Regions from separate parts of the Neorhizobium phenanthreniclasticum genome, predicted to be linked through region 2. Evidence: predicted binding sites of a transcription regulator. Region 2 holds the regulator's gene; each other region holds the start of a gene.
The links. The regulator PhoB, encoded in region 2, activates phosphate uptake and scavenging genes when phosphate is short. The targets are predictions, from matches to a motif close to TGTCATNNANCTGTCAT.
Positions count from the first base shown of each region.

Region 1: the regulator PhoB is predicted to act here: its motif matches at 2,284-2,300, upstream of ABK249_RS08770 (DUF1045 domain-containing protein).
Region 3: the regulator PhoB is predicted to act here: its motif matches at 2,944-2,960, upstream of ppk2 (polyphosphate kinase 2).
Region 4: the regulator PhoB is predicted to act here: its motif matches at 2,190-2,206, upstream of ABK249_RS25125 (NAD-glutamate dehydrogenase).

Region 1 is NZ_JBEAAL010000004.1:141,845-146,538, reverse strand. Features, by position in the region: gene ABK249_RS08780 (AzlC family ABC transporter permease) at 1-318, opposite strand, end outside; gene ABK249_RS08775 (AraC family transcriptional regulator) at 586-1,443, opposite strand; gene ABK249_RS08770 (DUF1045 domain-containing protein) at 1,491-2,198, opposite strand; gene ABK249_RS08765 (NAD(P)/FAD-dependent oxidoreductase) at 2,322-3,530, opposite strand; gene mnmC2 (tRNA (5-methylaminomethyl-2-thiouridine)(34)-methyltransferase MnmC2) at 3,529-4,269, shown strand; gene ABK249_RS08755 (PAS domain-containing hybrid sensor histidine kinase/response regulator) at 4,363-4,694, opposite strand, start outside.
Region 2 is NZ_JBEAAL010000009.1:34,170-38,863, forward strand. Features, by position in the region: gene arsK (arsenite efflux MFS transporter ArsK) at 1-1,074, shown strand, start outside; gene ABK249_RS14405 (winged helix-turn-helix domain-containing protein) at 1,160-1,849, opposite strand; gene phoB (phosphate regulon transcriptional regulator PhoB) at 1,863-2,549, opposite strand; gene phoU (phosphate signaling complex protein PhoU) at 2,592-3,305, opposite strand; gene pstB (phosphate ABC transporter ATP-binding protein PstB) at 3,348-4,139, opposite strand; gene pstA (phosphate ABC transporter permease PstA) at 4,175-4,694, opposite strand, start outside.
Region 3 is NZ_JBEAAL010000003.1:132,526-137,219, forward strand. Features, by position in the region: gene ABK249_RS06750 (L,D-transpeptidase family protein) at 45-593, shown strand; gene ABK249_RS06755 (SixA phosphatase family protein) at 611-1,159, opposite strand; gene leuC (3-isopropylmalate dehydratase large subunit) at 1,270-2,679, opposite strand; gene ABK249_RS06765 (hypothetical protein) at 2,758-2,886, opposite strand; gene ppk2 (polyphosphate kinase 2) at 3,004-3,918, shown strand; gene ABK249_RS06775 (phytanoyl-CoA dioxygenase family protein) at 4,157-4,694, shown strand, end outside.
Region 4 is NZ_JBEAAL010000024.1:93,424-98,117, forward strand. Features, by position in the region: gene ABK249_RS25125 (NAD-glutamate dehydrogenase) at 1-2,084, opposite strand, end outside; gene pdxY (pyridoxal kinase PdxY) at 2,258-3,127, shown strand; gene ABK249_RS25135 (carbonic anhydrase) at 3,194-3,868, shown strand; gene ABK249_RS25140 (lytic murein transglycosylase) at 3,872-4,694, opposite strand, start outside.

The sequences.
Region 1 (4,694 bases), on a different contig from region 2:
CGCCATAGCCCAGATTTCGTCGGCGAGGAACAGCATCGCGACATATTGCGCACGCGGGCCGAATTCTCCCATCTTGGTGCCGAGCGAAGCGCTCATCAGCACATGGCGGATATTGACGAGCAGTGCCGCGAATCCGACGCCCGCCCACGAGGCCGGATGCGTCCAGATGTCCATCGCCACGAATTGCGAACCGCCGGCGAAAACCAGCGCACTCATGAGGCCCGCTTCGGCGGGCGTCAGGCCCTTGGTGGCCGCCACCGCGCCGAAGACGAGGCCGATCGGGATCACCGCGGCGATCAGCGGCGATATCGCCCGCATGCCGCCGAGAAAGTTTTGCAGTCTTGTATTCTCATTCACGCCGAAGAACCTTTGATCTCATGCAGATGCTCTTGCCCCTCATCTGCCTGCCGGCACCTTCTCCCCGTTAGACGGGGAGAAGGACGCAAGCCGCAAGCTCCCAGTTCCCTCTCCCCGCCTGCGGGGAGAGGGCTAGGGTGAGGGGCATGCATAAGACGCCTGATATCCAACGTCTTGAACAAAAGTGATGCCAGGTGGAAGGCTTCAGCGACCGAGTGGTGGCCATCGTTAGCGAGCGCGATATTGCCCCGGAGTCAAACCCGTGCGTGCCTTGAAATGCCGGGTGAAATGGGCCTGGTCGGCGAAACCGCATTCGAGCGCGATCTCGGCTGGCTGCCCGCCTTCCTGCAAGCGCTTGCGCGCCTCGCGGATGCGGATGTCAGTCAAAAAGGAATGCGGGGTGATATGGAACTCCTTGCGGAAGGCCCGGATCAGGTGCGCGCGGCTGAGGCCTGCGACGGCGGCAAGCTCTTCGAGGCCGATATCGGTCGCATAGTGTTCCACCAGATAGTCGCGGGCCTGGTGTACGGCGGACCGTTCGGATGTATCGGTCGGGACGATGATCGAGCTGCCGTGCCGGCGGAACATGGCATCGAGCACGATGAACATGGGTTGGCTCGTCTCCAGCGCGCCAGCCCCCTCCTCCAGTGTGCGATGTGCTTCATGGAAAGCGTCTGCCAGCGCTTGATCATGCAGGATCTGCTTGCCGAAGGCGGGCGTGCCATTGAAGGGTTTTCCCGTAACGTCCTCCAGGATTTCACGGAAAAGCGACATGTCCGGATAGATCATCCGGTAGCGATAGCCACCGTCCTTCGGTGCGCCGTCATGGATCTCGCCGGGATTGATGAGATAGAGGTCGCCAGGCCCCGAGGCTTCGCGCGTGCCGCCGATGGTGGCGATCTGCGTGCCTTTCTCGATCGCGCCTATGCTGAAAGTATCATGCGCATGTGGGGCGAATTCATGGGTCAGGAACGTCGCGCTCAGGCATTCCATGCCGCCAAAACGGTTATCCCGCCAGAAGCGGGTTGTCTCCGCTTTCGCCAGCGGCATGTAATCGGCGGCCTGTTGCTGCGAGATATTCTCCATCGGAGAAATATAACAGATCCGCCCGCCCGCTTCTTGAACAAAAGTGATCAGGCGATCTTGCGCGCACTCACCCGGCCCATCGGATGCAGCGAATGCACCAGGAAAGGGGCACCCGGCTCTTCCTCGATGAAAAGTGCAAGATTGACGACCTCGACCAGCCTCTTCAGGTAGGGATCGAAATAGTCGCGCAGCGCCCGTTCGAAACGCGGCAGGTCGGCAGCTGAAAGCGGACCGGTGAGCGTCATATGAAAGCGGAACTCGTCCATGACGTAGGGGGAGCCCCAACGGTGGAGGTTGGCGAATTGCGGCGCGGAGAGATCGCCGGGATCGCTGCGCTCCAGCTCGGCTTCGGAAAGCGGTGCGCGAAAGACGTCGAATTCCTGTACCACGGACGCGGCGAGGAAGCGCATAGCCTCGGACGGGATCACCGGCGCCAGGGCGAAGAAATTCCCGAGACGCACCACCTCCAGCCCGGGGAGTTCGAACGGGTTGTGCGCGCCGGCAAAACGCATCAGGTGCCGCAGCAGCATCGGTTCGGTGATGTCGGGAGCGAGCCGGAACGGCGCTTTCAGCGTTGCATGGAAACCGTAGCGGCGTGGCAGCGCCGTGTTGAAGGCGATGTCGTGGATGCCGATACCGCGGATCGCCGGCGGCTCCATGGCCTCGCCGGAGAAGGCGTTGCGGCCGAGCCACTGTGCCGCGGCCAGCGTCAGCGGATCATGAGCCGGGGGCGTGAAATGAATGGCATAGCGCATGCATCACCTTCTCGTGCTTCCTTCCCCGGACCCTGCTGTTTTACGCATTGCTCAACAATCCCTGCGGAGGGGTTAAGTGATTTGCGTGACAGATTAACGACGAGGACGACGAAAAGTTCGCGTTTAACGCGAAGCCATTTCGAGATGACTGGTGAGCGTAAATGACGCAGGAACCCGCATTTCACGGGAACTCGCGGCGTCGAGCGCCGCTTCCGCCAGTTCATGAGCGAGCCCGAAGCTCACCTTGAAACCACCTGTGAGAGCAATCACGTTCGGATGGTCGGGGTGCGGCCCGACCATCGGATCGCGGTCGATCGCCTTGGGGCGCAGCCCCGCCCAGCGCTCAATCACCGGCGCATCCTTCAAGGCCGGTACGAGCGCCCGGGCGCGGACGATAAGATCGTCGAGCAGCGCATCGGTCGCAAAGGCGTCCTCGAACGTATCTTCGCTGGTGCTGCCGACCGCAACATGGCCGCCTTCATGGGCGACGACATAGAGGCCGTTCAGGAAAATGACCGGCAGCGCAGGGTCGATATCAGCCGCAAGCAGCGCCGCCTGCCCCTTGACCGGCTGGCCGATCGGACGTGGCAGCGGCGGCGAGATCGGTTCGATGAGCGGGAAGGACCGATGGCCAGCGGCAACAATGCAATGGCCGAAGGTGATGCTTTCGCCGCCCGTAAAGACAATTTTGCTCATCGCGGGCTCGATCATCTCCGCGCCGACGCCCTCGACAGTCCGGACATGTCTTGCGGAATACAGGAAGGTAGCAAGCGCAGAGGTCAGGCCGCGCGGCGAAACGCGCGCCGCAAACGTGTCGTGGACGAGGCCGGCCCCGGCGAAGGAGGCATCCGGCCAGCCTTCCTGCAGTGGACGGTCGATGACGTGCCAGTGGAAACGGCGGTCGCCATGACGCCATGCGGCTTCTGCGTCCTGCGAGTGGCGAAGGGCGATCGTCCGCAAATGCGGTTTCGGCAGCGGGATCAGCCGGCCGCAACGGCGATAGCCGCAGGGGATGCCGGTCGCCGCCTCGATCCGGACGATCTCGTCTTCAAGGGAGAGCAGCGCGTCGAACTGGTACTGTTTCTTGTCGTTCCACTTATCCGGCATATGCGGCATCAGCGCACCGAGCAGCCCGCCGCTCGCCCCCTGCCCCAACCGGCCGGCATCGACAAGCACGGTCTCGATACCCAGCCGTTCGGCCTTTACGGCAGCCCAGAGGCCCATGATGCCACCGCCGAGAATGACGAGATCGGCGGTGGGAGGAATATCGCGAGATTGACCGTCAAAACTTGATTGACCCCTTGAGCCGGCAGGATTATCCGCATGTCCCATGAGCAACCGTGATCCCGAAATGCTTGTTACCGCCGGCCAGATGCTGGACTCTCAGACGTTGGACTGGCACGACGGCGATATGCCGTATTCGAAGGAGTTTGGCGATCACTTTTATTGCCGCACCGACGGCAGACAGGAATGCGGTCACGTCTTCCTGGCCGGCAACGGCCTGCCGGCGCGCTGGTTGCAAGAAAAGTCACCATGCGGGGACTTTCGGATCGGAGAGCTCGGTTTCGGCACCGGCTTGAACTTCTGCGAGACCTGGCGGCAATGGAAGCTCTTCCGTGGCCCGGCCGCGCGACTGCATTTCATGTCCTTCGAGCTCTATCCGATGAAACGCGAGGAGATCGATCGGGCGCTTTCCCGCTGGCCGGAGATCGATGCGGAGCGCCAGGCGCTCGCCGCCGCCTGGCCGGACGCTCCGACCGGCCAGGTCGATCTCCAGATGGCTGGTCAAACGCGACTGACGGTGAGCTGCGGCCCGGCACTCGCAGGCGTCACCGGAGCCGAACCCGGCTTCAATGCCTGGTTCCTCGACGGTTTCGCGCCATCGCGCAATCCGGACATGTGGTCACCCGAACTGATGCAGGCGCTCTATGAGAAGACCGCGCCTGGCGGCACTTTCGGCACCTATGCCGCGGCAGGCTTCGTACGGCGCAACCTTCAGGCAGCCGGTTTTTCGGTTGAACGCCGTCCGGGCTTTGCGGGAAAACGCGAAATGCTGTGCGGGAAGAGGTAACAGAGAAGCTGGTTACAAACTCGGGCGGCGGTGGAGCACCTATGCGGCCGGTCGTACAAGTGCCGCTTGCTGCCCTACGCTCCGGAGCATCCGTCAGTTCGAAACCGACGTCACTACCGCTCCGCCAAGCCAGTTGCGGATCTTGGCTTCCAGCGCTTCCGGGCTGATCGGCTTGGAAAGATAGTCGTCCATGCCCGCCTGCAGGCAGAGTTCCCGGTCGCTTTCGAGCGCATGCGCCGTAACCCCGATGATCGGAGTATGGGTGCCGGTTTCCTGTTCCATTTCACGGATCTTCCGGGTCGCCTGATGGCCGTTCATGACCGGCATGGACACGTCCATGAGGATCACCGCCGGATCATGCTCCTTCCAGGCGTTCACCGCTTCCGCTCCGTTCTTGACGATCTGGAAAAGCCAGCCGGTCGTCT
Region 2 (4,694 bases):
CTGCTGGTTGGCGGACTGTTCGCACCGAGAGCGGGAAACTGGGCGGACCGGTTCGGAGCCGGCCGGCTCATGGTCCCCGGTTCGCTTGCTGCCGCCATCTCGCTTGGCTGCGCGGCCGCATCGCCGAATGCGACGACGTTCGGTATTTCACTCGTCGCAATGGAGATCGCCTCCAGCTTCGTTCTCTACAGCACGGCATTTGCAGCGATCGTGCAGGTTGGAGGCAGCAAGCCACAGCGCAGCATAACCCATCTGACGCTGATCGCGGGATTCGCATCAACGCTCTTCTGGCCGCTCACGGCAACACTGCATGACTATCTCGGCTGGCGTGAGATCTACCTCGTCTTCGCGATCCTGAATATCGCCGTGTGCCTTCCGATCCATTGGTGGGTCGGGAGACTGCCCCGCGACGTGCCCGAACCACGGGCATCAGTAAATCAATCCGGAGCGATGGCCGTTCAGCCTGAAGCCGGCCCCGCGTTCAGTGGCGTCTTTATTCTGATGCTTGCGGGCTTTGCCCTGGAAGGATTCGTGCTGGCCTCCGTGCTGGTCCACATGGTTCCGCTGCTGACAGCACTTGGGCTTGGCACGGCAGGCCTCATGGTCTCCACCCTCTTCGGTCCCTCGCAGGTCGCCAGCCGCCTCCTGAACATGATCTTCGGAGGGCGCTTGTCACAGACGGTGCTCGCCGTGATCTCCGCGGGATTGCTCGCCGTCGCCCTTATCGTCCTGATGGCGACAAGTCCGTGGCTCCCCGGTCTCATCGCATTCGCGATCCTGTTCGGTCTGGGATCGGGGCTCGCAAGCATCGTCGGGGGAACGCTTCCACTGGAGCTTTTCGGAAGGCACGGTTATGGCGCACGGCTCGGCTGGGTGACCGCCGCACGCCAGTTTTCCTCAGCACTTGCCCCCTTTGCGTTCGCTGTCATGCTGGGAACTTGGGGGGTCGGCCAGGCAGTATCGATCAGCATTCTGGGAGGCGCGGCGGCCGTCGGCCTGTTCGGAGCGATCGCCTTCGCCCGCTACAGAGCAACAAGACCAGCAGCTGGACCTTTCGGTGGTTCGCAGGCCTGACAAGACACGACAAACAGGAGATGCAGGCCCCTCGGCGAAGCCCTAAAGAAAAGCAGCATAGGCCTTCCAACGATCGCGAGAAAATTCAGACGTCGCCGAGGGCGTAGCCCGCTCCGCGGACGGTCCGGATCACCTGGTCAGCCTTGCCCAGGCTGATGCCCTTCCGGAGGCGACCGATGTGCACGTCGACGGCGCGCTCGTCCACGGTTGCACCATCACCCCAGAGCGACCTTTTCAGCTCCGTCCGCGAATAGACCCGTCCCGGATACCGCATCAGGAACTCGAGAAGCCGGAACTCGGTGGGGCCGAGCCTGACTTCCTTCTTCTGCCTGTGGACCCTGTGTGCTTCGCGGTCGAGGGTCAGGTCTCCGACCCTGATCATATGGCTCAGAAGATTCGGATGCATGCGGCGAAGAAGGTTCTTCACCCTTATGGCAAGCTCGACGGAGGGGAATGGCTCTACGAGGCAGTCATCCGCGCCGGCAGCGAGACCCGTCAGCCTGTCGCTCTCGCTTTCCGCCGGAACAAGCAGGACCACGGGCACCCGCATCGTTGCTGGTTCGGTACGAAGTCTTCGGCAGATCTCGATGCCATTCAGCCCCGGAAGGGACGAACTCAGCACCAGTACATCGGGAAGGCTCGAAACCAACCGCTCCATCAGCTCGGAGCCCGCCGAAAGCAGCGTCACGTCGAAACCTTCATCGACAAGGGAGAACCGCAGCACTTCGCGCAGCGTTTCATCGCCATCGATCACCACGACAACTCGCGCTCCCATCGCGGTGCTCTCCCTAGTGTCCTTCCATCGAGTATCCGGCGCCGCGGACGGTGCGGATGACATCCTGCATGTTGGAGAAGTTGAGCGCCTTCCTGAGGCGTCCGACATGCACGTCGACGGTGCGCTCGTCCACATAGATGTCGTGGCCCCACACCCCGTCGAGAAGCTGCGAGCGCGAGAAGACCCGGCCGGGCGCGGCCATCAGGAATTCCAGAAGCCGGAACTCCGTCGGGCCGAGCCGCACTTCGCGGCTCTTGCGATGCACCCTGTGCGTCTCCCGGTCCAGCTCGATGTCGCCGCAGCGCAGGACGCTCGACAGCACTTCCGGACGCGCGCGCCGCAGCATCGCCTTCACTCGCGCCATCAGTTCCGGCGTCGAGAACGGCTTTACGACATAGTCATCGGCGCCGGTCGCAAGCCCGCGGACCCGTTCGCTCTCCTCGCCGCGCGCCGTCAGCATGATGATCGGCAGTCGCTCCGTCTCCGGCCGCATCCTCAGCCGCCGGCAGAGTTCGATGCCGGAAACACCGGGCAACATCCAGTCGAGGATCAGAAGATCCGGCGTGCGTTCCTGAAGCCTGATCTCGGCTTCATCCCCGCGCAGAATCGTCTCCACCTCATAACCTTCCGCTTCAAGGTTGTAGCGAAGAAGCACGCTCAGCGCCTCCTCATCCTCCACGACCGCGATCTTCGGCTGCATTCCGTCTTAGCTCCGTCACCATTCCATCGTCATTCGGCGCCATTATTCCGTGATCGCGCCGAGCGTGTTCGACGTATCGTCCTTCGGACGCTCGCCTTCCGGCTGGGCGCCGGTCGTCATGTAGTAGATCGTCTCGGCGATGTTGGTGGCGTGGTCGCCGATACGCTCGATGTTCTTGGCACAGAACAGAAGATGCGTGCAGGTGGTGATGTTGCGCGGATCTTCCATCATGTAGGTCAAAAGCTCGCGGAACAGGGACGTGTACATCGCGTCGATTTCCTCGTCGCGGATGCGGATCGCCTCCGCCTTCTCGGCCGAACGGCTAGAATAGACGTCCAGCACTTCCTTCAGCTGCGTCAGCGCCAGGTCCGACAGGTGCTCGATGCCGCGCGCGAGCTTGCGCGGCACACCGGTGCCCTGCACCGCGATCACCCGCTTGGCAGTGTTCTTGCCGAGGTCGCCGACCCGCTCCAGATCGGAGGCGATGCGCAGCGATCCGACGATGTCGCGCAGGTCGCCCGCAACCGGCTGGCGGCGGGCGATCGTCACGATCGCCTTGTCGCCGATATCGCGCTCGGCATGGTCGAGGATCACGTCGTCGGAGATCACCTTCTGGGCAAGGGCGGCATCGGAATTGACCAGTGCCCGCACTGCATCCGCGCACATCTGCTCCGCAAGCCCGCCCATCTCCGAAATCCGGCGGCTCAGATATTTCAGTTCGTCGTCATAGGCAGACAGGATATGTGTCGAAGACATGGTCTTATCCTCAGATTGTCAGAAAGGGCCCGCAACCGGCGATCAGCCGAAGCGGCCCATGATGTAGTCCTGCGTACGCTGGTCATCCGGATTGGTGAACATCTTGTCGGTATCGTTCTCCTCAACCAGGTTTCCGAGATGGAACATGGCAGTGCGTTGCGATACGCGGGCCGCCTGCTGCATCGAGTGCGTCACGATGACGATCGTGAAGTTTTCGCGCAGTTCGTGGATCAGCTCCTCGACCTTGGCGGTGGCGATCGGATCGAGCGCCGAACAGGGTTCGTCCATCAGGATCACTTCCGGGCTGACGGCAACGGCGCGCGCAATGCACAGGCGCTGCTGCTGACCGCCGGAAAGGCCCGTACCTGGGCTGTCGAGACGATCCTTCACCTCGCCCCACAGTCCTGCCTTCTGCAGGGCCGAAGACACGATATCGTCCAGCTCCGACTTCTTTCGCGCCAGACCATGAATGCGCGGGCCATAGGCGACGTTCTCGTAGATCGACTTCGGGAAAGGGTTCGGCTTCTGGAACACCATGCCGACCTTGGCGCGCAGCTGAACCGGGTCCACCTTGGGATCGTAAATGTTCTCCGAGTCGATCGATATGTTGCCCTCGACACGGCAGTTGGCGATCGTGTCATTCATCCGGTTGATGCAACGCAGGAACGTCGATTTGCCGCAGCCCGACGGACCGATGAAGGCTGTCACGGACCGAGGGCGGATATCGATATTGACATCCTTGATGGCGTGCTTTTCGCCGTAATAAACCTGCACGTTACGGGCGGAAATCTTCGGTTCATTCATGAGTGGAGCTTTCGTCGGCGTCGTCGTCATCGTCGTTGAGATATTATTCATCATTACACACCCCTTTACCAACGGCGCTCGAAGCGGCGGCGAAGAATGATTGCGACCAGGTTCATTAGGATCAGGAATACCAGAAGCACGATGATGGCACCGGACGCACGTTCGACGAATGCCGGGTCGCCGCGCTGCGTCCAGTTATAGACCTGGACCGGAAGCGCCGACGCCGGATCGAAGAAGCCATCCGGCGGACCGGCGGGATATTCGCGCACGAAGGCGACCATGCCGATCAGCAGCAGAGGCGCAGTCTCCCCGAGAGCTCGGGCCAGCCCGATGATCGTCCCCGTCAGGATACCGGGCATCGCCAAGGGCAGAACATGATGGAAGATGGACTGCATCTTCGATGCGCCAACACCTAGCGCTGCGTCGCGGATAGACGGTGGAACGGCCTTGAGGGCGGCGCGAGTGGCGATGATGATCGTCGGCAACGTCATCAGGGTCAGAACAAGCCCCCCCACAACCGGCGCCGATTGCGGCAGACCGAAGAAATTGATCAGTACGGCAAGGCCCAGAATACCGAAGACGATC
Region 3 (4,694 bases), on a different contig from region 2:
GAATTCAAACGAAATCATATTCAAAGCAAAAACTTGTGAGAAAAATACAGCGTTTTCGCGGCCCGGGCCGCAAGCCGAATGTGATCGCCGTCAGGACGGCGCCGCGCGATCGCCGGCGAGCGATCGTATCCTTCGGCGGTATCGCATTGCCGGCAGCGATCGGCCGCTCCGGCACGAGCGCCTTCAAGCGGGAAGGAGACGGTGCGACGCCGATTGCCGCGATGCCTCTTCTTTATGGTTTCGTGCGTGGCGAGCGGGTGCGTCTGTCGCCGACGGCCTTGCCAATCAAGCGCATTCGAAAGGACATGCTTTGGTGCGACCTGCCGTATCATCCTTCCTACAATCGCCTCGTCAAGGCGCCCTTCAGGCCGAGCCATGAAGAGATGATGCGTGCCGACGGGCTTTACGATATTTGTCTCGTGCTCGACTGGAACATCACTTCGCGACGCCGCCATCGCGGTTCGGCGATCTTCTTCCACCTGATCAAGCCCGGCTACCAGCCGACCGCCGGCTGCATTGCCGTCAGCTTCCGGGACATGCAGCGGCTCATCCGGTTCATGAGGAAGGGAACGGTCGTGCAGGTGATCGGCTGATTCCGGGGCTCCGTCGCTCACTCAAGGGAACGTGGCGTGACAAAGCGCTCCAGGCGGCCGGACCCCTTGCCGATGCTTTGCCAGTCTGCCGCGTCGAAATCGATCACGGCAAGGCCGGCGGTCGGATATTTCTCCGCCATCGCCTGTCGGGCGTCTGCGTTGCCCGTCCCGACCAGGGTGAGCGCAAGTTGCTCGATGCCGGGATTGTGCCCGATGATCAGAACGCTGCGGCAACCGGGTTCGACTTGCGCCAGGATATCCAGAATCGTCGTTGCAGGTGCGGCATAGAGTCCGGCGAAATTGCGCGCTTCCACGTCCCTGGGCAACTTCTCGCGAACCAGCGCCCACGTCTCCTCTGTCCGCCGCGCCGTGGATATGAGGGCAAGATCAGGGACGAGTCCCTCGCGGGCCATATAGTCGCCCATCAGCGAAGCCGCTTTGCTGCCGCGCGTCGCGAGAGGCCGTTCCTTGTCCGTCACGCCTTCCGGCCATGCCGATTTCGCATGCCGCAGGAAGATCAGCCTGCGGTCCGTTTCATTCGACTGTTTTTGCGGTCGCTTGGACATGGTGGCCATTATGAGGGCAAAGCGGGCGCTTGTCTGCCTTTCAGGCCAGCATCAACAAAAATGCCGCCCGCGGAACGGGCGGCATGCGTCTGACCTCATGCGGCGAATGATTACTTCCACTCGCGGATATCGACGAAGTGGCCGGCGATCGCGGCTGCGGCGGCCATGGCCGGCGAGACGAGATGGGTGCGGCCCTTGTAGCCCTGGCGGCCCTCGAAATTGCGGTTCGAGGTGGAGGCGCAGCGTTCGCCTGGCTTCAGACGGTCGTCGTTCATGGCAAGGCACATGGAGCAGCCCGGCTCACGCCATTCGAAACCGGCTTCCTTGAAGATCTTGTCGAGGCCTTCGGCTTCCGCCTGTTCCTTGACGATGCCCGAGCCCGGGACGATCATGGCATTGACCGTGGAGGCCACCTTCCTGCCTTCGACGACCTTCGCCGCGGCGCGCAGGTCCTCGATGCGGCCGTTGGTGCAGGAGCCGATGAAGACGCGATCGACCGCGATATCGGTGATCTTGGTACCGGGCTTCAGGCCCATGTAGTCGAGCGCACGCCACTTGGAGGTACGCTTCGTCTCGTCCCGGATGTCGTCCGGGTTCGGCACCACGCCTTGAACCGAGACGACGTCTTCGGGGGAGGAGCCCCAGGAGACGATTGGCGGCAGGTTGGCGGCATCGAGAACGACGACCTTGTCGAAATGCGCGCCTTCATCCGTCTTCAGCGTCTTCCAGTAGTCGAGGGCCATGTCCCAGGCCTTTCCCTTCGGGGCGCGGGGCTTGTCCTTGATATAGGCGAAGGTCGTTTCATCCGGCGCGATCAGGCCGGCACGGGCGCCGCCTTCGATCGTCATGTTGCAGACCGTCATGCGGCCTTCCATGGAGAGCGAGCGGATCGCTTCGCCGGCGAATTCGATGACGTGGCCGGTGCCGCCGGCAGTGCCGATCTCGCCGATGATGGCGAGGATGACGTCCTTGGCGGTGACGCCCGGCGGAAGCTGGCCGTCGACGCGCACCAGCATGTTCTTCGCCTTCTTCTGCACCAGCGTCTGGGTAGCGAGCACATGCTCGACTTCGGAGGTGCCGATACCGTGCGCCAGCGCGCCGAAAGCACCATGCGTCGAAGTGTGGCTGTCACCGCAGACGATCGTCATGCCGGGCAAGGTGAAACCCTGTTCAGGGCCGACGATATGGACGATGCCCTGGCGGACGTCCTTTTCGGAATAATACTCGACGCCGAAATCCTTGGCGTTCTGGGCGAGCGCCTCCACCTGGATGCGGCTTTCTTCATTCTTGATGCCTTCGTGGCGGTCCGCGGTGGTCGGCACGTTGTGGTCGACGACCGCGAGGGTCTTTTCAGGCGCGCGGACCTTGCGGCCGGCCATGCGCAGGCCTTCGAAAGCCTGCGGCGACGTCACTTCGTGCACGAGGTGACGGTCGATGTAGAGAAGACAGGTGCCGTTTTCGTCTTCGGAGACGACGTGGTCGTCCCAGATCTTGTCGTAAAGGGTGCGGGGTGCGCTCATGGCTGTGCTGTCCGTAAAGCTGAATGGAACGAGGGATGTGGGTGTGGCAGCCGCAGGCTGCCTTCAAGCTGAGAAAGATCAGCTAAGTCGGTCGCAAAGCGCCCCGGAAACGCGCGCGAAGAAGCGTGCCGGCAGGCGTTTGTGGTCCTGCAGCACGATGAACTGGTTCGCGAGGCATCCGAATTTCGATCCCATAGCGGCTTCCATATCAGTTTCCAACGAAATCGGCAACGGGATTGCGTTGCGGACGACCTGTCGCATCGCTGTCATAAAGTTTTCGCCGAAACGTGCTTGATCTGGGCTTCCAAAACAGAGGGATGCTCAATGTCCGAACCCATTCACGAACAGCTCAGCCGCATCAAGGAAGAGATTGCCGACAGCTTCGATGAAGAGCTGGAAATGCAGATGGAGGAAGATCAGCTTGATGAGCTGGTCGTCGAGGGCATGTCAGGCCCCGCCGAGCAGACGCTGGACCGCAGGATCTATTTCCGCGAGCTCTTCCGTCTCCAGCATGAGCTTGTCCGCCTGCAGGATTGGGTCCAGTACAAGAAGCTGAAGATGGTGGTGATCTTCGAGGGCCGCGATTCCGCCGGCAAGGGCGGGGCGATCAAACGCGTCACCCAGCGCCTCAATCCGCGCGTCTGCCGCGTCGTAGCGCTCCCGGCCCCGACCGAGCGCGAGCAGAACCAGTGGTATTTCCAGCGCTATGTGCCGCACCTGCCGACGGCCGGCGAAATGGTGATGTTCGACCGCTCCTGGTATAACCGCGCCGGCGTCGAGCGGGTCATGGGCTTCTGCACGCCGGACGAGCTGGAGGAATTCTTCCGCTCTGTGCCGGAATTCGAGCGCATGCTTGTCCGCTCCGGCATCATTCTCGTGAAATACTGGTTCTCGATCACCGATGAGGAGCAGGAATTCCGCTTCAAGATGCGCATCCACGATCCGCTGAAGCAGTGGAAGCTCTCCCCGATGGACCTCGAAAGCCGCGTTCACTGGGAGGAATATACCAAGGCCAAGGAGGAGATGATGGAGCGCACCCACATTCCGGAAGCGCCATGGTGGGTCGTGCAGGCCGTCGACAAGAAGAGGGCGCGGCTCAACATGATTGCCCACCTTCTTGCGCAGGTTCCTTACGAGACGGCGCCGAAAGAGACGGTCATGCTTCCCGAACGCGTCCGCCATCCGGACTATATCCGCCATCCGGTGCCGCCGGACATGTACGTTCCGGAAGTCTATTGATGTAGATCGCGCCTCGCGGCCGTTGACGCTGCGGAGCGCGGACTTTACCTTGGTCCGATCATGATGATGAACACTCGCCATATCGCTTCGGTCTTCTTCATAGCCGCCTGAGCTGCAGGCCATGAAGAACACGAGCCAAGCCGCGACCCTTCGGGCCGGCGATGGTTCATGACCGAAACGCTCCGTCCCGAGCATCGTGCGTGCCGATGAAGCGGAGCATCAGCTGAGAGTTTTTAACATGACCGATCATCATCCTGCCCAGGCGCGGGCGCTGTCTGCTGCCGAGATCACTGCCTTCATCCGTGACGGCTTCGTGCGGATCGACGATGCCTTTTCCAAAGAGATCGCTGCGGAAGCTCGCAACATCATGTGGCGCGACATTCCTTTCGATCGTGACGATCCGAAAACCTGGACGCTGCCCGTCGTCCGGCTACCCGGCTATGGCGGCGGACCGTTCGAGATCGCTGCCAGCACAGCGGTTCTCCATCAGGCTTTCGACCAGCTCGTCGGCAAGGGCCGCTGGCTGGCGCGCAAAGGGCTCGGCAGTTTCCCGGTGCGCTTTCCGCATCCGGACAGTGCCGGCGACGACGGATGGCATATCGACCTCAGCTTCCCCGGGCTCCTGTCGAACCCGAGCGAACAGCATGACTTTTCCAACTGGCGGGCGAACTATACCTCGCGCGATCGGGCGCTGCTGATGCTCTTCCTGTTCTCCGATGTCGGGGAGAACGATGCACCGACCCGCATCCGGCCGGGTTCGCACATGGACATGGCGC
Region 4 (4,694 bases), on a different contig from region 2:
TCGGCAATTTTCGGATCGAAGCCGTCGCGGAAAAGGCGGAAGATGGCGGCAGCGATCGCCGGATATCTGGTGAGCGTATCGGCGATATAGGTCTGCGAGTAGACGATGCCGGCCTGACGCAGATATCTGGCGTAGGCGCGCAAGACCGTGACTTCGCGGGCTGAAAGACCGGCGAGCAGGACGAGCCGATTGAAGCCATCGTTATCGATCAGGCCGCCGAAGGCGGACAGGAATGCCTCCTCGAGCAGCGGCCCCTCGCGGGAAAGATCGACCGCGCGGGCGTTATTGAGCTGCAATTCCATGTCGTGCAGCACGACGAGCTTGCTTTCCGGCCCGACATGGATTTCGAACGTCTGCTCGCTGACCACATGGAATCCGAGGTTTTCCAGCAAAGGCACTCGGCGGGAGAGCGACAAGTGCTGATCCTTGTGGAAGATCTTCAGGGAGACGGTGTTTGCGACCTCGTCCGGGCGGCGGTAGAAGGCGATGCGGATCGTCTCGCCGGCAGCGCATGCTGCGATATCGGGCAGGTCGGCAAAGGTTTCCTCGGGCGTAAAGGTCTCCTGGAAGGCCTGAGTGACGGAAAGGCGCGGGCCTTCCTTTGCCAGCATGGCGAAACGTTCTTCCCAGGGCGTGGCAATCAGGCGGATCGCCTCTTCCAGCTTCACCTGGGCGATTCGTGGCGTCTTGCCGCCGCGCCGGCCGATGATGACATGGACGCGCGCGACCCCGCCCTCCGGGAAGGCCGGATAATAGGCGGAGACGTGGCCGTCATAGACACTGGCGAGGTAATCGCTCACCTTCTCGCGGACCAGCGAGTTGTAGTCCTCGCGTGGCACATAGACGATCACCGAGACGAAACGGTCGAAATGATCGATGCGCGGCAGTATCCGGACACGGGGGCGCTCGCTCAGTTCCATGATCTGCTCGCAAAACCTCGCAAGCAGGTCCGGATCGATCTGGAAAAGGTCGTCGCGGGGATAGGATTCCAGCGTGTTTTCCAGCATGCGGCCGGAATGGCTGTCGGGGTCGAAGCCGAAATGCTCCTCGATCCGGGCCGCCTTGGCGCGCAGAAGCGGGATTTCGCGAACGGAGTGAGTGTAGGCAGTCGCCGTGAAAAGACCGACGATGCGCAATTCGCCGACGACCTCGCCTTTTTCATCGAAGCGCTTGACGCCGACATAGTCCATATAGGCTCGTCGGTGGACGACCGATTTCACATTCGCCTTGGTGACGATGAGGAAATCCGGTCCGTCGAGGAATTCCAGGATTTCCGGCGTTGTCATCACCGCGTCCTTGCCCTGGCGCAGCACGAGAACGTCCGGATCGGAAAGGATGCCCAAGCCGCGGCCCTTGCCGCGTTCGAGCTTCGCTTCCGGGCCCTTGCCAGAATAGACGTATTCACGCATGCCGAGGAAGGTGAAATTGTCGTCGCGTAGCCAGTCAAGGAAGGCGAGCGCCTCCTCCCGATCAGATTTTTTACGGCTCGCGGAATTGTTGAGCTGCTTTGCTGCCCCCTCCAGCACCTCCAACATGGAGGCCCAATCGGTGATCGCCAGATGCACTTGGTCGAGGATGTGGCGGATACGCTCGGTGAGCGCCGTCGCCTGCTCCCGGTTCAGCGGCGCAATGTGGATCTGGATGAGGCTCACATGATGAGCCGGATTCCCGGGCTGCTCGGTGGAACGCAGAACCGGTTCTTTTCCCGGCTCCAAATTGAGGATCGGGTGGACCGCCATGAAGAGGTCACGATGGGTCGCGGTCACCTCGCCCATGATCGAATCGAAGAGGAAGGGCATGTTCCGGTCAACGACGGTCAGCACCGAAACCGGCACGCCGTTCGGCTCAACGCCGGATAAGGTCTCCACCGTGATATCCGCCCGGATCCGCGTCCAGGCCTGCAACCGTTCGGCCGCATGTCTCGCCGAGCGGGCCAGCATTTCGGGCGTATAGTTCTCAAGATCGTCATTGCTGGCCCGGCCAAATAGTATGAACGGATCGAGATGCGGTCCCTTGCTTTCAGCGGCGATTTTGCGTGCGCTTTCGATCTGCTTTTCCCGCTTCGGATTCTGCCTGGCGGCCATGCCCCTCTCCCCTTTTCCGTTCAAAGATCGAATAAATTCATCTCATGTCATCATGCGGCAACGTGGCCGATCCATGTCAGTGCGCAACAGACCTTCTATTCTTCCGTGAAGCCTTGTTGACATAACCGGCCGAAGAAACCATCAACAGGGCCTCGAAGCGGGAAATCAGACCCATGGATACCAGCAATGCCGTCATCGTCATCTCCAGCCATGTCGTGCGGGGCTCGGTCGGCAACAGAGCCGCTGTCTTCGCATTGGAAATCCTCGGGTTTCCCGTTTGGGCCATGCCGACCATCGTCCTTCCCTGGCATCCGGGTCACGGGCCTTCCACGCGGCTGACCTTTCCCGAATCAGACTTCGACAAGGCTATAGGCGATCTCATCCGCGCGCCATGGCTCGGCGAGGTGAAGGCGGTGCTGACCGGCTATTTCGGCAATGCGGCCCAGCCGCGCTCGGTTGCGCGGCTCATCCGCGCGCTGAAGGAGAGAAATCCCGACCTTCTCTATGTCTGCGATCCAGTCATGGGTGATCTCGGCGGACTCTATATCCCGCAGCCGACAGCGGAAGCGATCCGCGACGAGCTCATCCCGCTCGCGACAATCGCGACCCCGAACCGCTATGAGCTGGCCTGGCTTTCCGGTGCGCCGCTCGAAACCAACAACGCGATCATGGACGCGGCAGTCGCGCTCGGGCCGCCTCGCATCCTGGTGACGTCGGCCGTGCCGATGATGGCGGGCGGGACGGGAAACCTCTATCTCACCGGAAAACACGCACTGCTTGCCGAGCACCGGCTGATCGACAATCCGCCGAACGGTCTCGGTGATCTCATGAGCGCACTTTTCTTGGGGCGAATCCTTGCAGGTATGGATGAGGAAAAAGCGCTGCAGCTTGCCACCGCCAGCGTTTTCGAGATTCTCGCTCGCACGGCCAAGCGCGGCGGCGACGAGCTGACGCTCGAAACGGATGCGTCGAGCCTTTCCGCGCCCATGGCCATGGTGCAAATGCGCCGGCTCGTGCATCCGTTGCAACGGGTGAAGCGATAAGCGGCCCGTCTCGCAATTGCAGAATGGCCGTTGATCTTCGGCGAGCGGCACGATAATCCTTGGTACATGACGGACTTTCCAGACAGACTTCTGGCGGGCTATCGCAACTTCATGAACGGGCGCTATAGCGACGAACGCGATCGCTACCGGGCATTGGCGGAGACCGGGCAGAAACCTCACACCCTTGTCATCGCCTGTTGCGATTCACGTTCTGCTCCGGAGACCATCTTCGACTGTGGTCCCGGCGAGCTCTTCGTCGTGCGCAATGTCGCCAACATGGTGCCGCCCTACGAGCCGGATAGCCAGTTTCATGCCACTTCGGCCGCGCTGGAATATGCGGTTCAAGTCCTGAAGATCCGCAATATCGTTGTCATGGGCCATGGCCGTTGCGGCGGCATTCAGGCGGCGCTGGATCCCTCCACGGAACCGCTGTCGCCGGGCGATTTCATCGGCAGATGGATGAGCCTCGTGCGGCCCGCGGCTGAACAGATCCAGAATAACGCGTTCATGACGCCGGCCGAACGCCAGACGGCGCTGGAACGGGTCTCCATCCGTAATTCCATCGCCAATCTGCAGACATTTCCTTTCGTGAAGAATCGCGGAGAAGAAGGCGGACTCAGCATTCATGGTGCCTGGTTCGATATTTCCACCGGGGAACTCTGGGTGATGAACAGTAAGGGCGATTTTGTCCGCCCCGATCTCGACGAACCGCCGATCGAGGCCGAGCAAGCCTCGGCCTGAATCTCAGCGGGAACTCGTCTGCAGGCCGTCGATCTGGCCGCCGATATGGGCGATCGCCCGCTGATAGACCGAGGCGGCATTCCAGCCCTGGATGGCGGCGAAATTCGGTTCCCCCGGTTGGTATCCGGCACCGGCCCTCCAGCCATGACCGCGCAGGAAGTTGGCGGTCGAGGCAAGCGCGTCGGCGCGCGAGCGGACCATGTCGATATGGCCGTCGCCGTCACCGTCGGTGCCGTAACGGACGACGTTCAACGGCAGGAACTGGGTCTGCCCGATTTCTCCATGAGCGGCGCCGCGGGCAGAAATGCTCAGATCGCCGCGGGCGACGAGTTGGAGAGCGGCATAAAGCTGCTCAGTAAAATAGGCAGAGCGGCGGCAGTCATAGGCGAGCGTGGCGACCGCCGACAGCGTGTGCTGGTTGCCCATGAAGCTGCCAAAACCCGTTTCCATGCCCCAGATGGCGATCAGCGGACCGGCGGGCACGCCGTAACGGCGTTCGATCGAAGCGAAGAGTGAGGCATTGCCGGACCTCATGCTCTTGCCGCGGGAGATGATGGTCGCGCCACCACGCTTGCGCATGAATTCATCGAAGGAGAGCTTGAAGCTCTTCTGACCGCGGTCGGCGCGGATCGTTTCGCGATTGTAGGAGATGTTGGCGAACGCCCTTTCGACGACGGACGGGTTGACGCCGCTTGAGGGGGCAACCCGCTTGAAGTCTTCAACCCAGCGGGCAAAACCAGAGGAATCGTTGCCGCATTGAGGTGCGGCCAAGGCTGGAGTGACGCTCAGAAAACCAGTTGCGATCAGTCCTGCCAGTATAATCTTC